Regions from separate parts of the Desulfonatronovibrio magnus genome, predicted to be linked through region 1. Evidence: predicted binding sites of a transcription regulator. Region 1 holds the regulator's gene; each other region holds the start of a gene.
The links. Region 1 encodes sigma-54, which starts transcription at its own class of promoters, with help from an activator protein. Its sites were predicted from a motif close to CTGGCACGGNNNNTGCTT; they were not measured.
Positions count from the first base shown of each region.

Region 2: the regulator sigma-54 is predicted to act here: its motif matches at 2,436-2,453, upstream of nifH (nitrogenase iron protein).
Region 3: the regulator sigma-54 is predicted to act here: its motif matches at 2,350-2,367, upstream of flgF (flagellar basal-body rod protein FlgF).
Region 4: the regulator sigma-54 is predicted to act here: its motif matches at 2,582-2,599, upstream of LZ23_RS07520 (Spy/CpxP family protein refolding chaperone).

Region 1 is NZ_JYNP01000005.1:160,902-166,289, forward strand. Features, by position in the region: gene LZ23_RS00795 (LptA/OstA family protein) at 1-387, shown strand, start outside; gene lptB (LPS export ABC transporter ATP-binding protein) at 395-1,117, shown strand; gene rpoN (RNA polymerase factor sigma-54) at 1,732-3,168, shown strand; gene hpf (ribosome hibernation-promoting factor, HPF/YfiA family) at 3,869-4,414, shown strand; gene LZ23_RS00825 (PTS sugar transporter subunit IIA) at 4,418-4,867, shown strand; gene rapZ (RNase adapter RapZ) at 4,843-5,388, shown strand, end outside.
Region 2 is NZ_KN882176.1:65,372-70,759, forward strand. Features, by position in the region: gene LZ23_RS15660 (methyl-accepting chemotaxis protein) at 1-432, shown strand, start outside; gene LZ23_RS15665 (LeuA family protein) at 471-1,592, opposite strand; gene nifH (nitrogenase iron protein) at 2,564-3,391, shown strand; gene LZ23_RS15680 (P-II family nitrogen regulator) at 3,599-3,922, shown strand; gene LZ23_RS15685 (P-II family nitrogen regulator) at 4,037-4,432, shown strand; gene nifD (nitrogenase molybdenum-iron protein alpha chain) at 4,503-5,388, shown strand, end outside.
Region 3 is NZ_KN882175.1:703,052-708,439, forward strand. Features, by position in the region: gene flgA (flagellar basal body P-ring formation chaperone FlgA) at 1-544, opposite strand, end outside; gene flgG (flagellar basal-body rod protein FlgG) at 599-1,381, opposite strand; gene flgF (flagellar basal-body rod protein FlgF) at 1,539-2,324, opposite strand; gene LZ23_RS15005 (SagB/ThcOx family dehydrogenase) at 2,696-3,322, shown strand; gene LZ23_RS15010 (GYD domain-containing protein) at 3,410-3,694, opposite strand; gene thiE (thiamine phosphate synthase) at 3,776-4,414, opposite strand; gene LZ23_RS15020 (type 1 glutamine amidotransferase domain-containing protein) at 4,419-4,943, opposite strand; gene LZ23_RS15025 (flavodoxin family protein) at 5,143-5,388, opposite strand, start outside.
Region 4 is NZ_JYNP01000059.1:18,403-23,790, forward strand. Features, by position in the region: gene LZ23_RS07510 (sensor histidine kinase) at 1-1,321, shown strand, start outside; gene LZ23_RS22425 (zinc dependent phospholipase C family protein) at 1,593-2,324, opposite strand; gene LZ23_RS07520 (Spy/CpxP family protein refolding chaperone) at 2,647-3,129, shown strand; gene LZ23_RS22430 (PAS domain-containing sensor histidine kinase) at 3,201-4,979, opposite strand; gene LZ23_RS07530 (ferritin-like domain-containing protein) at 4,982-5,388, opposite strand, start outside.

The sequences.
Region 1 (5,388 bases):
CACGATAATATTGTAATCTTTTCCGGCAATGTTCATGTTATCAGGGCAGAGCTTGAGCTTTGGTCTGATCAGCTGCATGTACATATAAAGCCGCAGAATGCAGAGCAGGATGAGGCTGATCAGCAGGATAAAATTGAAAAAATAATTGCCAGGGGCAATGTGCGCATCAAGAGCATGAACAGAGAGGGTAAAGGTGAGTTGCTCACATATAATCCTGACACTGGCCAGGCAACCTTAGAAGGAAACCCAGTCCTTATGGAGGACAAGAATCGGGTTGAGGGTGAGATTGTTCTTATCAACATGCTGGAAAATACTTCCGAGGTCCTGGGCGGACCCGATAGAAGAGTCAGAGTAATTTTTTATTCAGAAAGCGAGCAGCAGGAATAAACCAGGGGTGAACAGCTTTAAAGCCATTGACGTTTATAAGCGATACGGTAAAAAGCTTGTGGTCAAGGGTATATCCTTAGATATCAGGCAGGGAGAGGTGGCTGGGCTGCTTGGGCCCAACGGTGCCGGCAAGACCACGACCTTTTACATGCTGGTGGGCATTATAACGCCAACCAAAGGTGGCGTATCTCTCGACAAGCAGGATATTACCGGGTTGTCGCTGCCCAGTAGAGCTGGTCTGGGCATCAGTTATCTGCCCCAGGAAAGTTCAATTTTCAAAAATCTGACAGTTTTTGAAAATCTGATGCTTATCCTGGAATATACACATAAAAGCAAAAAGCACAGACTGCAAAAAGCTGATCAGCTTATGGATGAGCTTGGCATATCCAAGCTGGCTCACCAGAAAGCATCCTTTCTGTCCGGGGGGGAGCGCAGACGTCTGGAGATTGCCAGAGCCCTGATCAAGGATCCGAGATTTATACTGCTTGACGAGCCTTTTGCCGGTATTGATCCTATTGCTGTGGATGATATTCAGAAAATCATTCTCAAGCTCAGGGAAAAAGAAATAGGAGTGCTGATATCAGATCATAACGTGCGGGAAACCCTGCGGATCTGTGATAGAGCCTCCATTGTATATGACGGACAAGTTATACTCGATGGGACGCCTCAGGAGATTATCAATGACACCAGGGCAAGGGCAGTCTACCTTGGTGAATCTTTTTGCTTGTAAGTTTGTCATGTTTTCCCGTATGGTAAGCTGATTCGCTGCTTTCAGGCATTTTTCAAATCCTTTGAAAATGTAACAGTTTAGGATTTTTTTTTTTTGTATCTGTTTAGCGCTTTGGATGTGGCAAGGCTTCCTGCCCGGAGGCATACAGCCCGGTGGGGGGCTGGCTCTTCCAGGACCCACTTGTCCCAAAAATGAGTCATTTTGAGCACAAATTGATGCTCAAGTGGGTCCTGGAGTGCCTGTCCCCTGCTTTCCTTAAAAGCGCTAAACAGATACCCTTTTTATAAGAAAGCAGTGGGCAGGCACCCAGTCCCTGTTTTTTGTTGATATATAAAATCAGACTGTAACTATTCACCATGCTGAGAGGTGAGCCTGCATCCTGATTTGTTTTCTTTTGCTGCAAACTCCCAGCATTAGCCCGTAAGTCAAAACCATTAATTGTTTCAAACAATCCAGAGGTTTTCCCTGTTCATGGTTTTGACTAACGGGCTCAGGGCTGGTCAAACAAACTGCAATGGCCAAAACAAATCAGGATGCAGGCTTTATCTGAAAGTAGAGTAATGTGGTGTGAACAGATACCTAATTATGGATAACAGACTTAACGGAATAATACTATGTCCCTGGAACTGAGACAGAATCTTAAACTGACCCAGCAGCTGGTGATGACTCCCCAACTGCAGCAGGCCATTAAATTGTTGCAGATGTCCAGGCTGGAGCTTCTTGAGGTGGTCCAGCAGGAACTTCTTGAAAATCCGCTTCTTGAAGAGCTGCAGCCTGCCGCTGATGAGGATCGCGAAAGAGAGGCCCGTGACAGAAAAGAAGTAAAAGAAAAGTTGACAGCCGAAGAAAAGGAAATGATCAACAATGCTGACTGGGAAGATTATCTCGGACATTTTTCAAGCACATCAAAACAGGCTGGTTCCAGGGAGTGGGAAGTTCCCGAGGAGATGCAGAGTTTTGAAGCCAGGTATTCTTCCAAGCCATCCTTGGAAGGTCATCTTACCTGGCAGCTTTATCTGCAGAATTTGACTGCAGAAGAAATCAGGATAGGCGAAGAGATTATTGGAAACATCGATTCAAAGGGTTACCTGAAGACCGATACAGCTGAACTGGCCCAGTCGCTGAATCTGACAGAAGACAAGGTTGAATCAGTTTTGAGCAAGGTTCAGAATTTTGACCCTGTGGGCATTGCCTCCAGAACGTTGCGCGAGTGCCTGTTGACTCAACTCAGGGCCCTTAATGAAACAGGACCAATTATAACTGAGCTGGTCACGGAACACCTTGAAGATATTGAAAAAAATCGTTTTGTTCCTCTTCTAAAGAAGTTTAAGATAAGCAAGGACTACCTCAAGGAATGTATAGAAATTTTGCAAAGCCTTGATCCTTACCCGGGGGCAAGCTACGGAAGTGAGGACATTGTCTATGTTAGCCCGGATATCTATGTTTACAAGTATGAAGAGGATTTTGCCATCGTGCTCAATGAAGATGGAATTCCCCCCATTCAACTGAGCACACTTTATCAGGATTCGCTGGAAAAAACCGATAAGAATAAAAAGGATAACGAGTACATTCAGGAAAAAACCCGTTCTGCCATATGGCTGATGAAAAGCCTGCATCAGAGACAACGAACATTGTACAAGGTAATGGAGAGCATCCTCAAGTTTCAAAGAGAGTTTTTTGAACTTGGCGTTGCCAGGCTCAAGCCGCTTATTTTGCGTGAAGTGGCAGAAGATATTAATATGCACGAGTCAACAGTCAGTCGGATTACCACCAATAAATTTGTCTCAACGCCCTTTGGTGTTTTTGAGCTCAAGTTTTTTTTCAACAGCTCTTTAAGCATGGACAGTGGTGGTGTGGTAGGGTCTGAAAGTGTCAAAGCGGCCATAAAAAAGATGGTCGCCGAAGAAGACCCCAAAAAACCTTTAAGTGACGACGTGATTGCCAATGCGTTAAAAGAACAGCTTGAGGTCAATATTGCCAGGAGAACTGTGGCCAAGTACAGGGCTGCATTGAAGATACCTTCGTCCTCCAAAAGAAAAAAATTTTTCTGATCATTTACTGATATATGTGAATTGAGACGGAGTTCACCTTTTTCTAATGCGGGCTTTGCCCGCAACACAAAAAAAGATTTTTGTAACAGTTTAGCCATTTGCATGTGGCACGTGGACTGGCTCTCCCAGCCCTTGTTTTATTAAGTCTGTGTTTTACATCAACAAAAAACAAGGGTTGGGGTGCCTGTCCCCTGCTTTCCTTAGAAAAGGGCTAAACTATTACAGATTTTTTAACCGCCCGTTCGCCCCTGTTGAATGGCTGAGCCTACACTTTGTGTATTCAACTGGGTAAAAAGACTCACTCAAGACGCCCAGTTAAACCCTGCTGCGCAGGAACGCTTTCAGCGATGTTTAACCGGGCAGGCAAAGGGCGCAAAGGAAAAAAAGATGTTTTTTCATTTGCCGGGGAACCCAGTTAAACCCGTCTGCGACGGAGACTACGTCTGCTTAACAAGGCAGGCGGCAAATTAATAGGCAGCCTTTTTGAGAACCGATGCCTGGTTTTTAAAAAAATGTCTTCTTTATTGTCTTTAACTGGACTTTTCAGGCTGAAGGCGGAATATTCAGGAATCTGGACATTCCTGCTCAAGTGGGGCCCGGAGTGCCTGCCCCCTGCCTCCATACAAAAGGCTGAACGATTACCAAATCATAATAACTGATACAACCAATACACAACTTGATATCTCAAAGGAGGATCAGCATGCAGATCAAATTCAACTTCAAAAACTTTGAGCCTTCTGAACATCTCAAAAAGTATGCTCAGGAGAGATATGAAAAGCTTTCAAAATATCTTAATGAAAACGATGCTGCAGAACTTCAGGTTAATCTGGAGGTGGAAAAATTTCGTCACATAGCTGAGGTCATTCTAACTGGCAAGGACATGCATATATCAGCTACAGAAGAAACTGAGGACATGTATTCAACGGTGGATTTAAGTCTGGACAAGGTGGAAGCCCAGCTTAGAAAACAGCGGGAAAAAGTAAAGGACAAAAAGAAAAAAGCCAGGGAAAAACAGGTCAGGATGGACATCATCAATTTCGGGCCTGTTGACAGTGGTAAACGCGAGCCAAGAATTGTGGCCACTGACCATTATGAACCCAAGCCTATGGATCTCGAAGAGGCTGCCATGCAGTTGGAAAGCTTAAATTATGATTTTCTTGTATTTCTCAATGCTGAAACTGAACGTATCAATGTCGTCTATAGAAGAAAGAATGGAGACTTCGGGTTTATTGATCCGGGCATGTAACTTATGAACCTTACTGAGTATTTAGATAAAGACCAGATTATTGCCGACCTGGCTTCAGCAACCAAAACCGAAGTTCTGGCTGAGCTTATCAGCCCCTTAACGGCAGCTTACCCCTTTCTGGATAAGCAGAAGATTTTTGAGGTTTTGCTGTTTCGAGAAAATCTTGGTACCACCGGTATTGGAGATGCAGTAGCCATACCCCATGGAAAGCTTGACAACCTGGACAAAGTGCTTCTTGTGGTGGGCAGAAGTTTGCAAGGGGTTGATTTTGCTTCCCTTGATCACAAGCTGGTCAATATTTTTTTTCTGGTACTTGCTCCGGAGAAAAGTGCAGGCAAGCACCTGAAGATACTTGCCTATATTTCCAGGCTTCTTCAGGATCAGTCTTTTAAGGAGTCATTTATGAGTGCCTCAGACAGGGATGATTTATGGAATCTGATAACCAGACGTTGAGATCTCAGACAGCAGAATCAGCGGGTAGTGGTTGCTACCCGCTGATTATTGTCACAGGGCTTTCCGGTGCAGGCAAAAGTACAGCTCTTAATGTGTTTGAGGATCTGGGTTTTTTTACTGTTGACGGCTTGCCCGTCAGTCTTGTGCCTTCTGTTCTGAACCTTTTTGCCGGTGAGAACCCTAAAAACTATCGTGGTCTGGCCCTGGGCATGGATTTGCGGCAGCCTGATTTTGCTGAGGAATGGATAAAGGTCAGGGAGCGGCTTTCAGGTGTAAATTTATGTACGCAGATAATTTTCCTTGAAGCCTCGGAGGATATTCTGGTGCGCAGATATGCCACCACGAGGCGCCCCCATCCCTTAGAATCAGGCAGTTACGGCCTTGATCAGGCTTTGGAGATGGAAAAGGCAATTCTAAATGCCATTCGCGGTGATGCCCATCTTGTGGTGGATACTTCCGGATTTTCAATTCATGATCTCAGAAGAACTATTCAGGAAAAATGGGAGTACTTTGATCAATCC
Region 2 (5,388 bases), on a different contig from region 1:
GTCAAGCAACTGAATACCCTGAACAATGTGTTTAACCTCATGGGTAAAGGTGATGTGCAGAAAATGCTTGCTGACCTGGCAGTATCAGGCTCAGTGCGCCAGAAAGACAGAGCCGGAATGGAACGGGATATGCGAGAGCTTATAAAAAGCTGTCCCTACCTGGAGTTGTTGTATATTACGGATGCAAGTGGTCTGCAGATTGTGAGCAATATAGCCAGACCAGACTCAGAAATTCCTGAGGACAAAGAGGCGTTTGGCCGCGACTGGAGTCAGAAGCACTGGTTTTCAAAGGCCCTTGAGATTCCCATACCGTATATTTCTGATGCTTATGTTTCCCAGGCTTCAGGTAAAGAATGCGTAACTGTTTCCCGAACATTTCATGATGAGTCAGGAAATATAAGAGGGGTTATTGCTGCTGATGTTCAGGTGTAGGGGTGCGCATTGCTTTTTCCAAAAGCATGATGCCTTACTCACTCATGACAACTTTTGAGTTCAGATAGCTGATCTTTTGTCATTTGTAAAAAAGTCTGGTCTGATATGGGATATCCCCTGGCTGCAGCTTTTGCTCTGACCTGGCTGGTCAGCTCTTCAATGTTGTAGTCCTGCCAGTTTAATAAAAGCTGAGATATTTTTGCCTTTACAGCATTACGCCCGCTTTTACCCCCAAGACTGATGTGTCTTTTATGCCCCAGGATTGCCGGATCAAAAGGTTCAAAAAGTTCAGGGGCCTTGTAAGCTCCATCAGCATGGAGTCCACTTTCCACATGAAATATTTTTTCTCCGATGACCGGACTGTGGGCGTCAATATTAATGCCTGCCAGTCCTGCCACATATGCACATAAATCTTGAAGCTGATGCATATTATATGTCTGCTTTATTTTAAGATTCCACCATGTCACCAATTCTTCCAGTCGGGCAATACCTGCTCGTTCGCCAATACCCAGAACACTGACATCCACAAAATCACATCCCGCTTCTAAGGCGCAAACCGCGTTGGCAGTAGCCATTCCGAAATCATTATGGCCGTGAAATGCCAGCTTGATATTTAGACTTTGTCTGAACTTTTTTATGGCTTTAAAAGCTTCTAAAGGACTAAGCAGCCCAACGCTGTCTGACAGCCTGATCCTCCATCCACCTGCGTCAGCAAACAGGTGAGCCACTTCAAGGGCAAAATCATGCTCAGCCCTGGAAAAATCCTCAAGGCCTATGGATAAGTGTGTATCACAATTTTGTGATTTATGCATAATTGTTTTTATACGGGTAATGAGTTCCTTTCTGGAGAGATTTAATCTTTTGCTGAGATGTAGATCAGATACTGGCACACCAATATTGATAATGTCAGGACCCAGCGATTGGGCTGCCGACAGGCAGTCTTCCCGCAAAGGCGACCAAACGCTTATTTGAGGCTGATGGGGAAGGTTGCGTGCAAATATGATCAATTCCTGCAGATTGTTATCCCTGCCAGCAACTCCCGCTTCAATCTCCTGCACTCCAACTTTATCAAGCATCTGCATGATTTTTTTTCGAGCAGTTAAATCCATGTAAAGCCCAAAACGCTGGTGGCCTTCTCTTAAAGTTGTGTCGATTAGCATATGAATTGTACAGCAATTTATGTGCCTGTAGGGATATATGTTTGATGCTCTAACCCGAGGTGCCGGGACTGAACTTGTGAGTAACTGTCTTTAAAGTGGAGCCTGCATCCTGCAGGCTATTTAATTCCAAGCGGCTGGAAGCCGCCTCCACCTTGAAGAACAGTCCCATATTTGGAAATTGGGACAGTCCCCTAGAGGTACTATAAAAATGATTGATACTGCATTGGTTCCTGGAAGAAATTGGCTTTAATGACAAAATTTACACAGCGAGGGACAGTCCCCCTCCGGGCTGTAAGCCTCCGGGCAGGAAGCTGTGCCAGGCGCAAAGCTCCCATCTTTGACGGAACTTTTCTGGCAAATGTGCATCAATCAAAGCAAAAATCGTCAAAATGTGATAACTGTAAACATCTGATTTTATTAGCAAAACGATTGTAGTTACTTGTAAGCTCCTCACCCGGGCGGACCAGGACCGAACCTGAGAGTAACTCATACCCCTCGTTCCCAGGCTCCAGCCTGGGGACGTCTTACTCTTGCGGCTCCAGCCGCTTCTTCAAAATGTGGCTGGAGCCACAAAAAAATAGGTGTTCCCAGGCTGGAGCCTGGGAACAAGAGCAAATATACTGAAATTTGTAAGCATTTGATTTTATTGGCAATACGATTCCAGTTACTTAGAAGCATGCAAAGTCCTCCCGGATTAATACGACAATGCTACATTATTGTAGGGTGATGTCTACAAATTTGAAGGTTTTGTTGTAATGTGTTGTACAAATTCTAAAGGAACGCTTCGCATAATTATGTATTATAATCAGTATGTTGTCTTAATATTTTATGGCTTTGTCAGTAATGGCACAGCCCTTGCCTTGTTAGATAGCTGGTAACTGTTGAGAGTTTAACTGATTTTATGGATTACTCGGCAGCGTAGAGCAAGGAGAAACCTGTAACAGAATCAATCATATCAGGAGGAAGGATTAATGAGGAAAGTGGCAATTTATGGAAAAGGCGGGATTGGCAAGTCTACAACTACACAGAATACAGTTGCCGGGCTTGTGGAGTTGGGGAAAAAAGTAATGGTAGTGGGGTGTGATCCCAAGGCTGATTCAACTCGTCTGCTGCTGGGCGGTCTTTCTCAGAAGACTGTTCTCGATACACTGCGAGAGGAAGGCGAGGATGTGGAACTTGATGATGTTCGCATTGGCGGATTTGGGGAATCCCTTTGTGTTGAATCAGGTGGTCCTGAACCTGGAGTAGGCTGTGCCGGCCGTGGGATTATTACTTCCATCAACCTCCTGGAGCAGCTTGGAGCTTATGAAGAAGATCAAAATCTGGATTATGTTTTTTATGATGTTCTTGGTGATGTTGTTTGTGGTGGATTTGCCATGCCTATTCGTGAAGGCAAGGCCCAGGAGATATACATAGTTGTATCTGGTGAAATGATGGCCATGTATGCAGCCAACAACATCTGTAAAGGAATTAAAAAATTTGCAGACGCTGGGGGAGTCAGACTGGGCGGTCTAATATGCAACAGCAGGGCAGTGGATAATGAAAAAGAAATGATTGAAGCCTTTGCCAAAAGACTCGGCAGTCAGATGCTCTATTTTGTGCCCAGGGATAATGAGGTGCAGAGGGCGGAAATCAACAGAAAAACAGTCATTGATTACAATCCTGAAAGCGAGCAGGCAGGCCATTATCGCAACCTGGCTCAAGCCATGGATTCCAATAAAATGTTTGTTGTACCTGACCCCATGCATACAGACGAGTTGGAACAAATTCTTTTGGATTATGGTCTTCTTGAAGCTTAAATGGAAAGTTTAAGGTTATCAGTTATCAGTTAATTGTTAATTGTTGAAGAACAAAAAGCTGAATTCATCGCCTTACCCTGATAACAATTAACAAATAACAGATAACTGGGCTGTACCACAGCCCGTATTAGTCATAACAAAGAATGATTATAATTAAGTCACCAGGTTGCAATTTAAAAACATGAAAATGAGAAAAAGGAGAAAATAATGATTATGATCAGGGCCATTGTCAGGCCGGAAAAGACTACAGAAGTTATGAAATCTCTGCTTGACGCAGGATATCCTGCACTGACCAAGATTGAAGTGGCAGGCCGGGGCAAACAGAGAGGATTAAAGCTCGGGCAGGTAATATATGACGAACTGCCCAAAGAAATGATTATGATGGTCGTACCTGAGGCGGATAAGGAATTTGTGATCACAGCCATTATGGACAGCGCAAGAACCGGAGAGGGAACATTTGGAGATGGCAAGATTTTTATTTCACCTGTGGAAGAAGTTTACACAGTTTCTTCAGGTGTAAAGGAAGCTTAGGAATTGGGTCAAGAATTGTTCAAGGACTAAAGTACAAAAGGTAATCAATCTAAAAGGATCATGACCTGATTTTTACATATGGGTCACAATGAATTCGGATAAGGAGCAGCTGTTATGAAAGAGGTACTGGCTATAGTGCGGGCCAATAAGATTAATAAGACCAAAGAGGCTCTGGTTGCTGCAGGGCTGCCTTCCTTTACCGCCATTAGATGCGCTGGCAGAGGCAAACGACCTGTAGATTTTGAAATGCTGGAAGCTTTAAACAAGGATCCATCCATGGGAGCTGATGTATTACCCAGTCTATCTCAGGGCGCAAGACTTATTCCCAAGAGGATGATTAGTCTTGTAGTACCACCTGAACGAGTTCCAGAAATAGTTAAGGTGATCATTGAGGTTAATCAGACCGGCACTCCTGGTGACGGAAAGATATTTGTCCTGCCCATAAGCGATGTATTCAGGGTCAGAACCAAGGAAAGCGGTCTTGATGCCATTGATGAAATGAAGTCTTAGGCAATTGAAAGCGGTGACTGGACAAAATAGCACCAAGGCATTGAAAACGGTGAGTTAAAGCGGAGGAAACATGTCTGATTTAAAAACATGTCCAGATGTTGATCTGGAAGAATTCATAGAAGAAACAGTCAAGGTTTACCCGGCCAAGGTAGCCAAGAAGAGACGAAGCCATATGCTGGCCAGAACTGCACATGGCGAAGAAGAGCAGAGTATTAATGCCAACGCCAGGACAGTTCCGGGAATCATTACCCAGAGAGGGTGCTGTTATGCGGGATGTAAAGGAGTGGTTATCGGCCCCTATGGAGATATGGTCCACATTACCCATGGTCCCATTGGCTGTGGATTCTATTCATGGTTGACAAGGCGTAACCTCTTTAAACCAGGAGCAGACGGCAAAAATTATTCTCAATACTGTTTTTCCACGGATATGCAGGAACATGACATCATATTCGGAGGCGAAAAAAAGCTCAAGCAGGCTATCAGGGAGGCTTATGAAGAATTTAAACCCAACGCCATAAGTGTTCATGCCACTTGCCCTGTGGGGCTGATTGGGGATGATGTGGTGGCAGTAGCAAGAGAAGCTGAAAAAGAACTTGGAATCAAGGTTCTGGCTTTTAATTGCGAGGGGTACAAGGGTGTCAGTCAGTCAGCAGGACATCATATCGCCAATAACAGACTTTTTACCGATGTGGTGGGTACGCAGGACAAGCCTGTTGAAGGTTATTCCGTCAATGTCCTGGGAGAATACAATATAGGCGGAGATGCATGGGAAATTGAAAGGGTTCTTGAGAAGTGCGGCATAAAGGTGGCAGCTACTTTCAGCGGAGACGGAAAATATGAAACCATGACTTATGCTCATATGGCATCTCTAAACTTAGTCATGTGTCACAGGTCCATCAATTATCTCGCTGAAATGATGGTGACGAAATACGGAATACCGTGGGCCAAGGTGAATT
Region 3 (5,388 bases), on a different contig from region 1:
ACCTGAAACTGACTCTACCAGGTCCTGGTTCATTGGTAGTTTCCATTTCAATACGCTCAAAAGCGTTCTCAAGATATACAGGAGCAGGGAGCCTGAAATCCCTGAACTCTATGTCTTCTGCCATACTTTGCACTCTGGGCTTTAGATAACTGACAACCATTTTTTCCAGTTCATCGCTGGAATAAACTTTTTCTCCGCGCTGGAAGGTTATCTCTCTCGGAACAATACTTGTTTCAGCCAGTCCGGAATGCACTGCCCGCAACCTTTGCACAACCTGTTCTCTGTGCAGCACGATCCTCTGCCCTGCCTGGGGGGCCCGCCACAGCTGGATATTTTTGACTTCATTCCATTTTTGACCAGCCTGATAAGACCTGGGCTCAGCGATATCCTCAAAGGTTATTACATCGCCGCTTACAGCAACATGTTCCTTTATCCAGTAATGATGACCGTTTGTTGCCAGTGCAGATCCACAATAAAATATTGAGATAACCAATATGCACAAAGTCCAGAGACTCACCGATAGTATGTTTACATCATTTTTCATGGGTTTATCCCCTTGATTAGTTTTCACCCGGAAAAGATTTCGCATGAAAACCAGTTATCTCTTCAGCTGATTCGCCATCTGAAGCATCTGATCCGAGGTCTGGATAGCCTTGGAGTTGATTTCATAAGCTCTTTGACCAATAATCATATTTACCATTTCCTCTACAAGTTCCACGTTGGACATCTCAAGAACACCCTGGGCCAGAGTGCCGAAATTATTTTCACCTGGTACACCTTCCACAGGCGGTCCTGAAGCATCGGTATCAACGTAAAGGTTACGTCCAGTACTCTTAAGACCGGCTGGATTGATAAAATCAAATATTGGAATATCCATACCCGCCAGCTCGTCACCACTTGCATCCATGCAGGATAGTCGTCCCTGTTCTGTAACCACAATATTTACTGTATCCTGGGGGACATTAAATTCAGGCTGCAGAGGATAACCATTGGCTGTCACAATTCTTCCGTCCTGATCGAGCTTGAAAGCGCCTGCTCTGGTATATTTGAGCTCATCATTGGCCATGACTTGAAAAAATCCATCGCCTTCAATGGTCAAATCCAGTGGATTATCAGTTCGCTGATAGTCTCCCTGGGTAAAAAACTTATGTACTGTCAGAGGTCTGACACCCATACCCACCTGCATGCCTGTGGGAATTCTGTCACCTGTCAGATTTTCCGTACCCGCGATTTTAAGATTCTGATAGACCAGATCCTCAAATTCAGCCCTGCTCTTTTTAAAAGCAGTTGTATTGACGTTAGCCAGATTATTGGCTGTGACATCAATATTCATCTGCTGGGCAGCCATACCTGAAGCCGCAGTCCATAGTGAGCGCATCATAGTATCTTCTCCTGAGCCGTTATATGATTTTCTTTATTTTTTTAGCTACTGTTTCAGTCATTGGCATTAGTCACTACTTCCAGTCAGCGGGGGTTGGCATATGCGGCACCCACCTGAGTTATGGTCCGCAGCTGAGACTAATGCTTTTCATATGGCATTATCTGGTTGTGCCCACATCCCTGATGAGCTGCTGGTCTTTTTCATGAGTGGTTGTGATAATCTTTTGCAGAGCCTCAAAATTGCGCATGGTGGCAATCATATTGACCATCTCATATACTACTTCAACATTGGAATCCTCAAGAAAGCCCTGCTGCACCAGGGCATTTTCTGCTGCCATGGGCTCCACACCGGAATCTTCTTTTATGCGAAACAATTGACGACCCATTTTTTCCAAGCCGTTTAAATCATCAAAGGTTGTCAAATTTATAACATCAACAGCTTCACCGTCTGCTGTAACTAAGCCGTCATTGGTGATTACTATGTCAGTGGCGTCTTCAGGGAGTATTATCGGGCCATCTTCTCCAAGCAGTTGAAACCTTTGCGCGGTAATCATGGCCCCTGTATCAGGATCCCGATAAAATGCGCCGTTCCTGGTATAGGCTACCTCTCCTTCAGGCGTTTCAACCTCAAAAAATCCCTCTCCTGATATTGCCAGGTCTAACTGATTTCCCGTCTGTTTAAGCCCGCCTTCCTCAAAAACAAGATGAGTAGGGCTGGCTCTGGTCTGGCTTCTAAGCTTGGCTTCAGGCCATAAAATTCTGTTTTCAAGACTGTCATTGGGATCTGCATAGTCTGAAGCAAATCTGGTAAACACATCTTCAAACGCCAGATTTTCACGCTTATATCCGGTGGTATTTACATTGGCCAGATTATTGGAAATAACATTCATTCTGGCTTCCTGAGTCATGGCCCCAAAAAATGCTGTGTACATGCTGTCGCGCATAAAAATAATCCTCCTGCCTCTTTACAAGCAAATTACAGGCCAATGCCTCAACGGCAGACTGTACGCTCAACCCGGCAGCAAATATATCCTGCCCCAACCCCCTGTCCCCTGATCTCTGACTTCCGACCTCTGACCTCTGCCCTCTGACTTCTGACCCCTGATTCCTGATCTCTGATCTCTGACTTCTGATATCTGATATCTGATTTCCGACCCCTGCCCCCCTTCACACATGGCAATGTTTTGACAATATGCCGACTGATATACTATTACACCAAGCTCAAGCCAAAGGAGGGCATTTATCACATATGGATACTGCAAAAAAAATCTTAGTCGCTTTTTTTATGATTTGTTTATTCTGGGGAGGAGGTATTATGTCAGTCGGCAAAATTCATTCCAACGAAATCATCACTTTACCTGAACCGGTTAGAGACGGGTCAATGAGTGTGGAAAAAACTTTGGAAACAAGGAGATCTTTAAGAAATTTCAGTCAGGAAAACCTGACTATGGAACAGGTGGGACAAATGCTCTGGGCAGCTCAGGGAATTACTGATACCCGCAGAAAATTCAGAACAGCCCCGTCAGCAGGAGCTACCTTTCCACTGGATATTTATCTTGTCTCCGGCAATGTGGAGGACCTGGAGCCTGGTGTTTACAGATATAACCCTGAATCACACTCCATCAGCAAAACCATGGACGGAGACAGACGAGACAATCTTTACTCTTCAGCCCTTCGTCAGGGAGCTGTCAGACAAGCCCCGGCATCCATCATTATTGCTGCAGAGTTTCAAAGGACTACCAGCGCTTATGGAGAACGCGGCCGGCAATATGTATATATGGAGGTTGGGCATGCAGGGCAGAATATCCATCTGCAGGCAGAGGCTCTAAGACTGGGAACAGTGGTCATTGGTGCATTTGACGAGAAAAATGTCGGCAGGGTGCTTGGTCTGCCCAAAGAGACAATTGCTTTATATATCATGCCCTTTGGTAAACCACGCTGAAAATTTTTCCCAGCAGCAATCAGCCCCGAAATCAGGTCCGGGGCTGATTATCAGTCACATTTCTGATGAGGGGAAATGCCTCACATCTCAGGTGGTCTTTTTGATAAACTCATCCACAGGCAAGGCTGGCAGACTCAGCAATTGAACAGATCCTCTGGATCCCAGTTCAACAGACATCTTCATAATAGTCTCATTGTCAGGGGCTTCAACTATGTTCACAAAGTCATACTCACCCATAACAGCAAACTGCTGTTGTACTTTAACGCCCATGTCTTCAAGCTCTTTATTGACCTCCATGACACGCTCAGGCTTTTTTTTGAGAGTTTTTCTTCCTTCATCAGTCAGCTTGCTCAAAATTACATAATAAGCCATTTGATCCTCCCTTGTTACAGTTAAAAAAATTATAGCAAAGCAACAGGCCAGGATCTTTGTCCCGGCCATACCTCACACATTTCACTTCCTCACTTCGCTGATCAAGCCTGAAAGTTCAGCAGCAGCTTCTTTAGGTGACGGCGCTGAACAGATAGCTGATACAAGAGCGACCCCATCCATGCCTGTGCTCATAATCTCCCTGATATTTGACTGGTTGATACCACCTATGGTGATCAGAGGCTTTTGAGTCATTTTTCTGGCAGCCTGCAGACCTGACAACCCAAAAGGCTCTGTGGTGTCAGTTTTGGTGGGAGTTGGATATACAGGGCTCAAGCTCAGATATGTTGCTCCCTGCTGTTCAGCTTCCTTGATCTGCTCGTAAGTATTAATGGACACTCCCACTATTTTGTCCGGGCCAAGCATTGTCCGAACAATATGACAGGGCAGGTCTGACTGTCCTACGTGCACTCCCTCAGCATCCACAGCCAGGGCTACGTCAACCCGGTCATTTATAATCAGTGGCGTTTGTGTTTTAGAAAGCCTGGATTTCAGGGCCCGGGCCATGTCGTAAAATGCCTTTGTTTCTGATGACTTTTCACGGATCTGGACAATGCTGACTCCACCGGCAACAGCCTCCATGACTACATCTACAAGGTCACGGCCCATGCTGAGCCCCTGATCAGTGACCAGGTACAAAGAATAGTCAATAATTTTTAACATGTTTTTATATTTTCTGCGCCTCGCTGATTATCGCTCTCATAAAAGCTGGCAAATCATCAGGGGTACGGCTTGTTATAAGGTTTCTGTCTATGACCACTTCCTCATCAACCCAGGTCGCTCCTGCATGTTCAAGATCATCTTTTATGGCAATAAATGAAGTAACCCTGGCTCCCTTGAGGATTTTGGCCGAAGCAGGCATCCAGCCCGCATGGCAGATAGCTGCAACGATTTTGCCCTGTTCATACATGTTTTTAACCAGCTCAACCATGGGCTTGTTGCGCCGCATATGATCCGGAGCGTAGCCCCCGGGGATCACCAGAATGGAATAGTCTGCAGCGTTTACGTCTGCCGAGGCCAGATCAGCTTTGGCTGAAGTACCCTCTTTGCCAGGATAAACCTTACCGGCCTCCGGGCCTACAACATAAGTTTCTGCCCCTGCCTCACGCAATCTGTACAAAGGATATATGAATTCGTAATCATTGTACATCTGTTCTACAAGAACAATGGCTTTTTTTCCTTTCAGTTCCATATCAAAACTCCTTACGGTTATAAATGATTAGTGGCTTACCGCTTCAATCCTGAAGCCAAAAACAACAGATTTTGAACCACAAAGATACGATGGACACCCACGTTACCCCCCCAGAGTGTATCCGGTTAAACAACTCTGAAAGCGTTTTTGCGCAGCAGAGTTTAGTTGCGGGCAAAATACGACAAACAGCAGAAAATACTTAGGAATTCAGCTTAAAGGCTGTTTCAGCAACCCTTATACCCAGCTTGGCCCCGTTTTCCATGGCTTTTTCATCAGGCTCCTTTACGCAGGCTGTTCCATAGTGACCTGTAGCACTCATGGGATCTCCCACAATAACCATCCCATAAATCATCATAACCTGAATAATGGAAAACATGGTAGTTTCTTTGCCTCCAGTAGGGTCTCCGGATGTGGCAAAGGCAGCTCCAACCTTTCCCTCCATTTT
Region 4 (5,388 bases), on a different contig from region 1:
GGTTGGTCAAAGTGCTCCTTGCTCTTTCTGTACCAACGACAGGCTTTTAGATAATAATGGCATGCCTGCAGGAATTTACCGCTGGGAATTTTTTAACGAAAAGACCGGCAGATGGTATGATTGTCATGATGTAGCCATAAAATGGGTGGATGGTCGATTGGTCAGGCTGGAAAATGCTCTGGACATTACTGATAAGAAACTTGCTGAAAATGAGCTAAGGGAACAAAAGCTTCTGCTGGAAGGAATTCTGGAAAATATTCCAGATATAATGAGTGTAAAACGAACGGACTTAAGTGTTGTCAAGTATAACAGGGCGGGCAAAGAATTTCTAAATATACAGGATTTAGATGTAATAAAAGGTGAAAAATGTTACAAGATAATTGGCAGAGACAGCAGTTGTTCATCATGTGCCACGCTTGAGGCTGTCAGGACAGGCAAGCTCACTGCCATTGAAAAGTATGTGGATGAGCTTGGCAAATATTTTAATTGCCGGGCAAATCCCATAATAGATGAAAACGGCAGGATTGAATATGTTGTGGAGCTCATCAGGGACATAACAGACAGAAAAGAGGTGGAAAAAAGAATCATAAAGATGAATAAGGATCTTGAGATCGCCAACTCGGAAAAGGATAAACTTTTTTCCATCATTGCTCATGACCTGAGATCTCCCATATCAGGCATCTTCAGCTCATCCAGAATAATTGCATCAGACACAGGAAGTCTGTCTCCTGATGAAATAAGGCAGATTGCAAACGAAATGGGCAAGAGCACAGAAAATCTGCTGGCGTTGCTCAATGATCTTTTGCAATGGTCCAGGATGAGCCAGGGCAGTATGGACTATGATCCAGGACCTTGCGACATTCAGGACCTGATTATTGCCAGTCTAAAGACTGTTAAGGATGTTGCCCGGCACAAACATGTGGAAATTAAGTATGATCTGCCGGCTGGTGTGAAGGTTATGGTTGATGAGCCTATGGTCAATTCCATTATCCGCAATCTATTGTTTAATGCTGTAAAGTTCAGCCGACGAGGGTCATGTGTATTCATCAGGGCCATTGAGAACGGAGCCATGATTACGGTTTCAGTAGAGGATAAGGGTATTGGCATGGATGAAGACATTAAGGCCAGGGTTTTCGAGCATGATAAAAAGAAAAGGCAACTTGGTACTGAAGGTGAAAAGAGTACCGGGCTGGGCATGATCCTGTGCAAAGAGTTTCTGGATAAGCATGGCGGTAGCATCTGGCTGGAAAGTGAACCAGGTAAGGGTACAACAGTATACTTTACACTGCCGGTTGCAGATTCTGTAATTTTTTCGGGATGATAGGAACTGACAACATTATGCCCCTTTTTGGCACTTCTATGGGCTTTTTTGCTGGTGGATCGAGACCGAACCTGTGAGTAACTTGAACGTATGAAACCCTGGATTCCGGCTTTCGCCGGAATGACGGTAAATAGTGAAAACTTGGTTTAACCGTCACCCCGGACTTGATCCGGGGTCCAGTTTTTTGAAGTTACTTGCAGGAAGCACTTAGCACGGGGGGAGCAAAGTCAAGTATTGTCGAATGACTGTATTTGCCAGGATTAGAATTTAATCAGGCAAGAATGTTCATCAGTTTTGCAGACAGTTTGCGGCCCTTTTTGATATTTGGGTCGTGGCGGATATATTTGCTTTTTTCTTTGTTGTTGATGACATCAATGGCTCTTATAACAGACATTTTATGGTAGCCCTCAAAGTCTTCCTTGTAAAAATTGGTCCATCTCTTGGAATTAAGAGCTGACATTTTGATGCCCATTTTATACATACGCTGAAAACTTTTTGATCTGCAATCTTCCTGATCAATGACTGAATTGGTCAGTTCATCATTTGACCTGAGTCTTTCCTTATCCAGCCCGGAAACGGTTTTTCTGCAATTTTTAGCCAACAGGCTGTCTGATTCTATTTCTATCCAGACATGGCCAAGCTTGCTTTTGGAGCCAAGGTCCATCTGTCCGTGGGCAACAGTATCTGCAGCAAGATGGGTCAGGAAACCATAAGCAAAGGCTGCGTCCGAGCGTTTTTGTGCGCAGCTTAGAAGAAGAAATCCTGTTTCCCAGTCGTGTGGGTTTTTGTGCCCTCGCTTGCCTAAATAGTTGTCGACTACTATTGATCCATATATAAAATTAGTGGCATAGGCTGTAAGCAGTGTATAAACTGAAGCCGACAGAAGACTGGCAGCTCTTAGCACTTCGTGCGCAAAATGTGTGTGGGTCATGGGGCCCCATGCATATGAGACATCAACCTGGGCAAAGAAAACTAATGTCAGCAAAAGAAAGATTTTTTTCATAATTAAGTAATCCTGTCTTAAAGAGAATTAATCAGTAGGGGATAACTTATACAACAAAATTGAGGCAAGTCAATCAAGATTTTAATAAACATAGCGTGATTTATTTCTGATGTTCAGGGCTAAAAAAATCAGCATTTTACAGCCTTTCCCTTATTCTGCACATCTCTATTGCACAAGTGTGCGAGAATTTGCACAAGCTGTAGTTGCATTCGGCTGCACATAGTTTGTAAGAAACTGAAATTGTTCAATAAAGTAAGTTGGCACAGCGCATGCTTATATGTCATCAACCATATAAACACTTTTAAATTTTCGGAGGAAAAAAATGACAAGACACATGATCACAACAATTACAATGGCAGCGCTGGCCCTTTTGTTAATTTCATCTGCAGCCATGGCCAGAGGAGGTCCTGGTGCTGAACGCGGAGATCAAAACAGACAGTGGCACCAGGAGTGCCCTGTTCTTGCCAACCTTGATCAGGAACAGCGTGACAGCCTTGTTGCAGCATTGCAGGAACATAGAAATAACATGTATCCCAAAAGGCAGCAGATGATAGCAAGGCAGGCAGAACTGAATGCCCTCCTGGCTACTCCTGAAGCAAGTGCATCAGATATTGAAAAGATCAAAAGCCAGATTCTAACATTGAATCAGGATATCATGGCTGCCAAGCTGAACCATAGAATAGACATGAGCCAGGAGTATGGTCTGAAGACAGGCAAAAGAGCCGGGTCTGGATTTCATAAGGGCGGCGTATCAGGCTCACCTCAAGGAAGGCGTACTGGTGAGTGCCCAAGGTTAGGCAGATAAAATCAAAAAAACTTTTAAAGCAATATTGTAACAAGCATGAGGCCTGCTTCCAGCAGGCCTCAGCAACTTTTTTAGCCAGTAGTTTCAGTTTTTTCAGCATTAGTGGGCAGAGTCACGATTACATGAGTTCCATGTTCTTCAGAAGTTGTAAAGGTTATATCACCTCCATGACTTCTGGCAATGAGCCTTGCGCTGAAGGTGCCGAGTCCTGTTCCATGAGCTTTACCGGCAGTGGCATAACGATCAAAAAAACGATTGCGTACTGCTGACGGTATTGCTCCATCATTGTGCAAATCAATTATGGTGTTGTTCTGATCCTGGTTAATGTTGACAGTGACCATGCTGTTTTCAGGGGCAGCTTCTAAGGCATTGGTGAGCAGGTTGGCAAGCATGGAATGAATATGTCTTTTTTCCAGATAGACCGATAATTTATTGTCATCACTTATTTCCCGATCGTAAAGGATAATTTGCAGCTTAATCAGTTTGCCGTTCTGCAGGGGCTGTGTATCGCTATCCAGGACTTTTAACACTGACAAAAGATCAAACTCTTCCGGCTTGAGTATGTAGGTACCTTCTTCCATTTTAAAAATATCAAGAGAATGATTGATCATATTAAGCATTCTGCGACCAGATTCATGGATATGCCCGAGAAATTCCTTTTGTTCGTCATTCAGCTCATCATCTAACAGTATCTCCGACAGCCCAAGTATGCCGTTCAAGGGGGTTTTCAGATCATGACGAACTATACGTTCGACATCATCCCGAAGTTTTTCAACTCTCTTTTTTTCTGAAATATCCCTTTCAATATGAATCATCTGAACAGGCTGACCATTTTCATCAAAAACAGGCCAGGCAGACACCTCTACAAAATATTCGTCTCCATCCTTTGACTTATGAATATGCTCTGCCACGCAGGGCTGATTGTTTTTGAAATATTCCTGCACAGGACAGGTGTGCTGCACTCCCTGACATGGTTCGTCAGTACCATGGGTTATCTGATAACATGTTTTGCCCAGAACATCTTCAAGGCTGGTATTGTTGGATGAAAGAAAGGTCTGGTTGGCATTGAGGATAGTCATATCCCTGGCATCAATTAGAGCAACGGAATCAGGGAGTCCATCGAGGATGGTCTGGCTGAGCATTTGAGATCTTTTCAGCTCAACAGTTCTTTGTTCTACCAGTTGTTCTAAGTGATTTTTGTAGTTTTCAAGTTCCTGATGATACTCTGAAAGTTCCTGGTCTCGCTGGCGCAGGGCAGTTGACAGCAAACCTACTTCGTCCTGTCTGTAGATGCCGGGATATTGGGGCATTTCCTCGCAACTGCTGTTTTTGATGCATTCAGTAAGCTCAGAAAGATCAAAAAGGTATTTGTGGCTTATTTTCCAGACGATGAAAATGAATGCGGGAACAATTATGAGCAGTAAAATGCCTCCGATGTAAAGAATATACATCATGCCGGCTTTAAGAGGATCCTGGGAAAATGATACAATTATCTGTCCCTGTACCGCAGGGCCTGAGCCTATATCCTCAGACAGCTGCATTTCAGACAGTTCACCGCTTTCCATGAGCAGATTGTCATTTTGATCATAAATAGCCACACCGGTTATGCCCTCATAATCCTGGATGGCCTGGATCTGATCTCTTAGCTCAAGGTAGTTTATCTGCATTACAGGCTGGATCAATGATATGGAAGCCAGCCTCATATGAGACTGGATATTGTTCTGAAAGTTAGTTTCAAGGTATTTATAGCCCAGCCACAGGCTCAAGATTGCGCCAAGCATGGCAAGGACGCAGGCGAATAAGGCTATCCATAATGCCAGTTTGGTTCTGAGAGAATTAAATAAGTTCATGATTACTGCTGAATTTCTTTGAGCATGCCTTCAAAAATTTCCTTATGACTTTGTTCGGAGCGAACAATATTTTCAAGATTGTTGCGCAGGTCATCGTCCATATCAAAATCCAGTATTCTGGAGTAAAGATTAACAGCTCCCTGTTCAGCAGCAATGTCCTGAATCAAGACCCTGGAAGGAGTGTCGCCAGTCTGAGGGGGCCAGACAGCAAGGGTTGGTTCTGCCCCAGACTTTTTTAAAGCATTAGAGAGGATTACAGCATGCTCGACTTCATCAGCAATAATGGCTTTAATGGCAGTAGCATGGTTGCTGTCCAGCCAGTATGAGAGCAGGCCGGCATGATTTGCATACTGCACGAATGCACCGTGTTCATGTTGCAGGGCCAGATTGAGCAGTTCGGTAAGCTCAC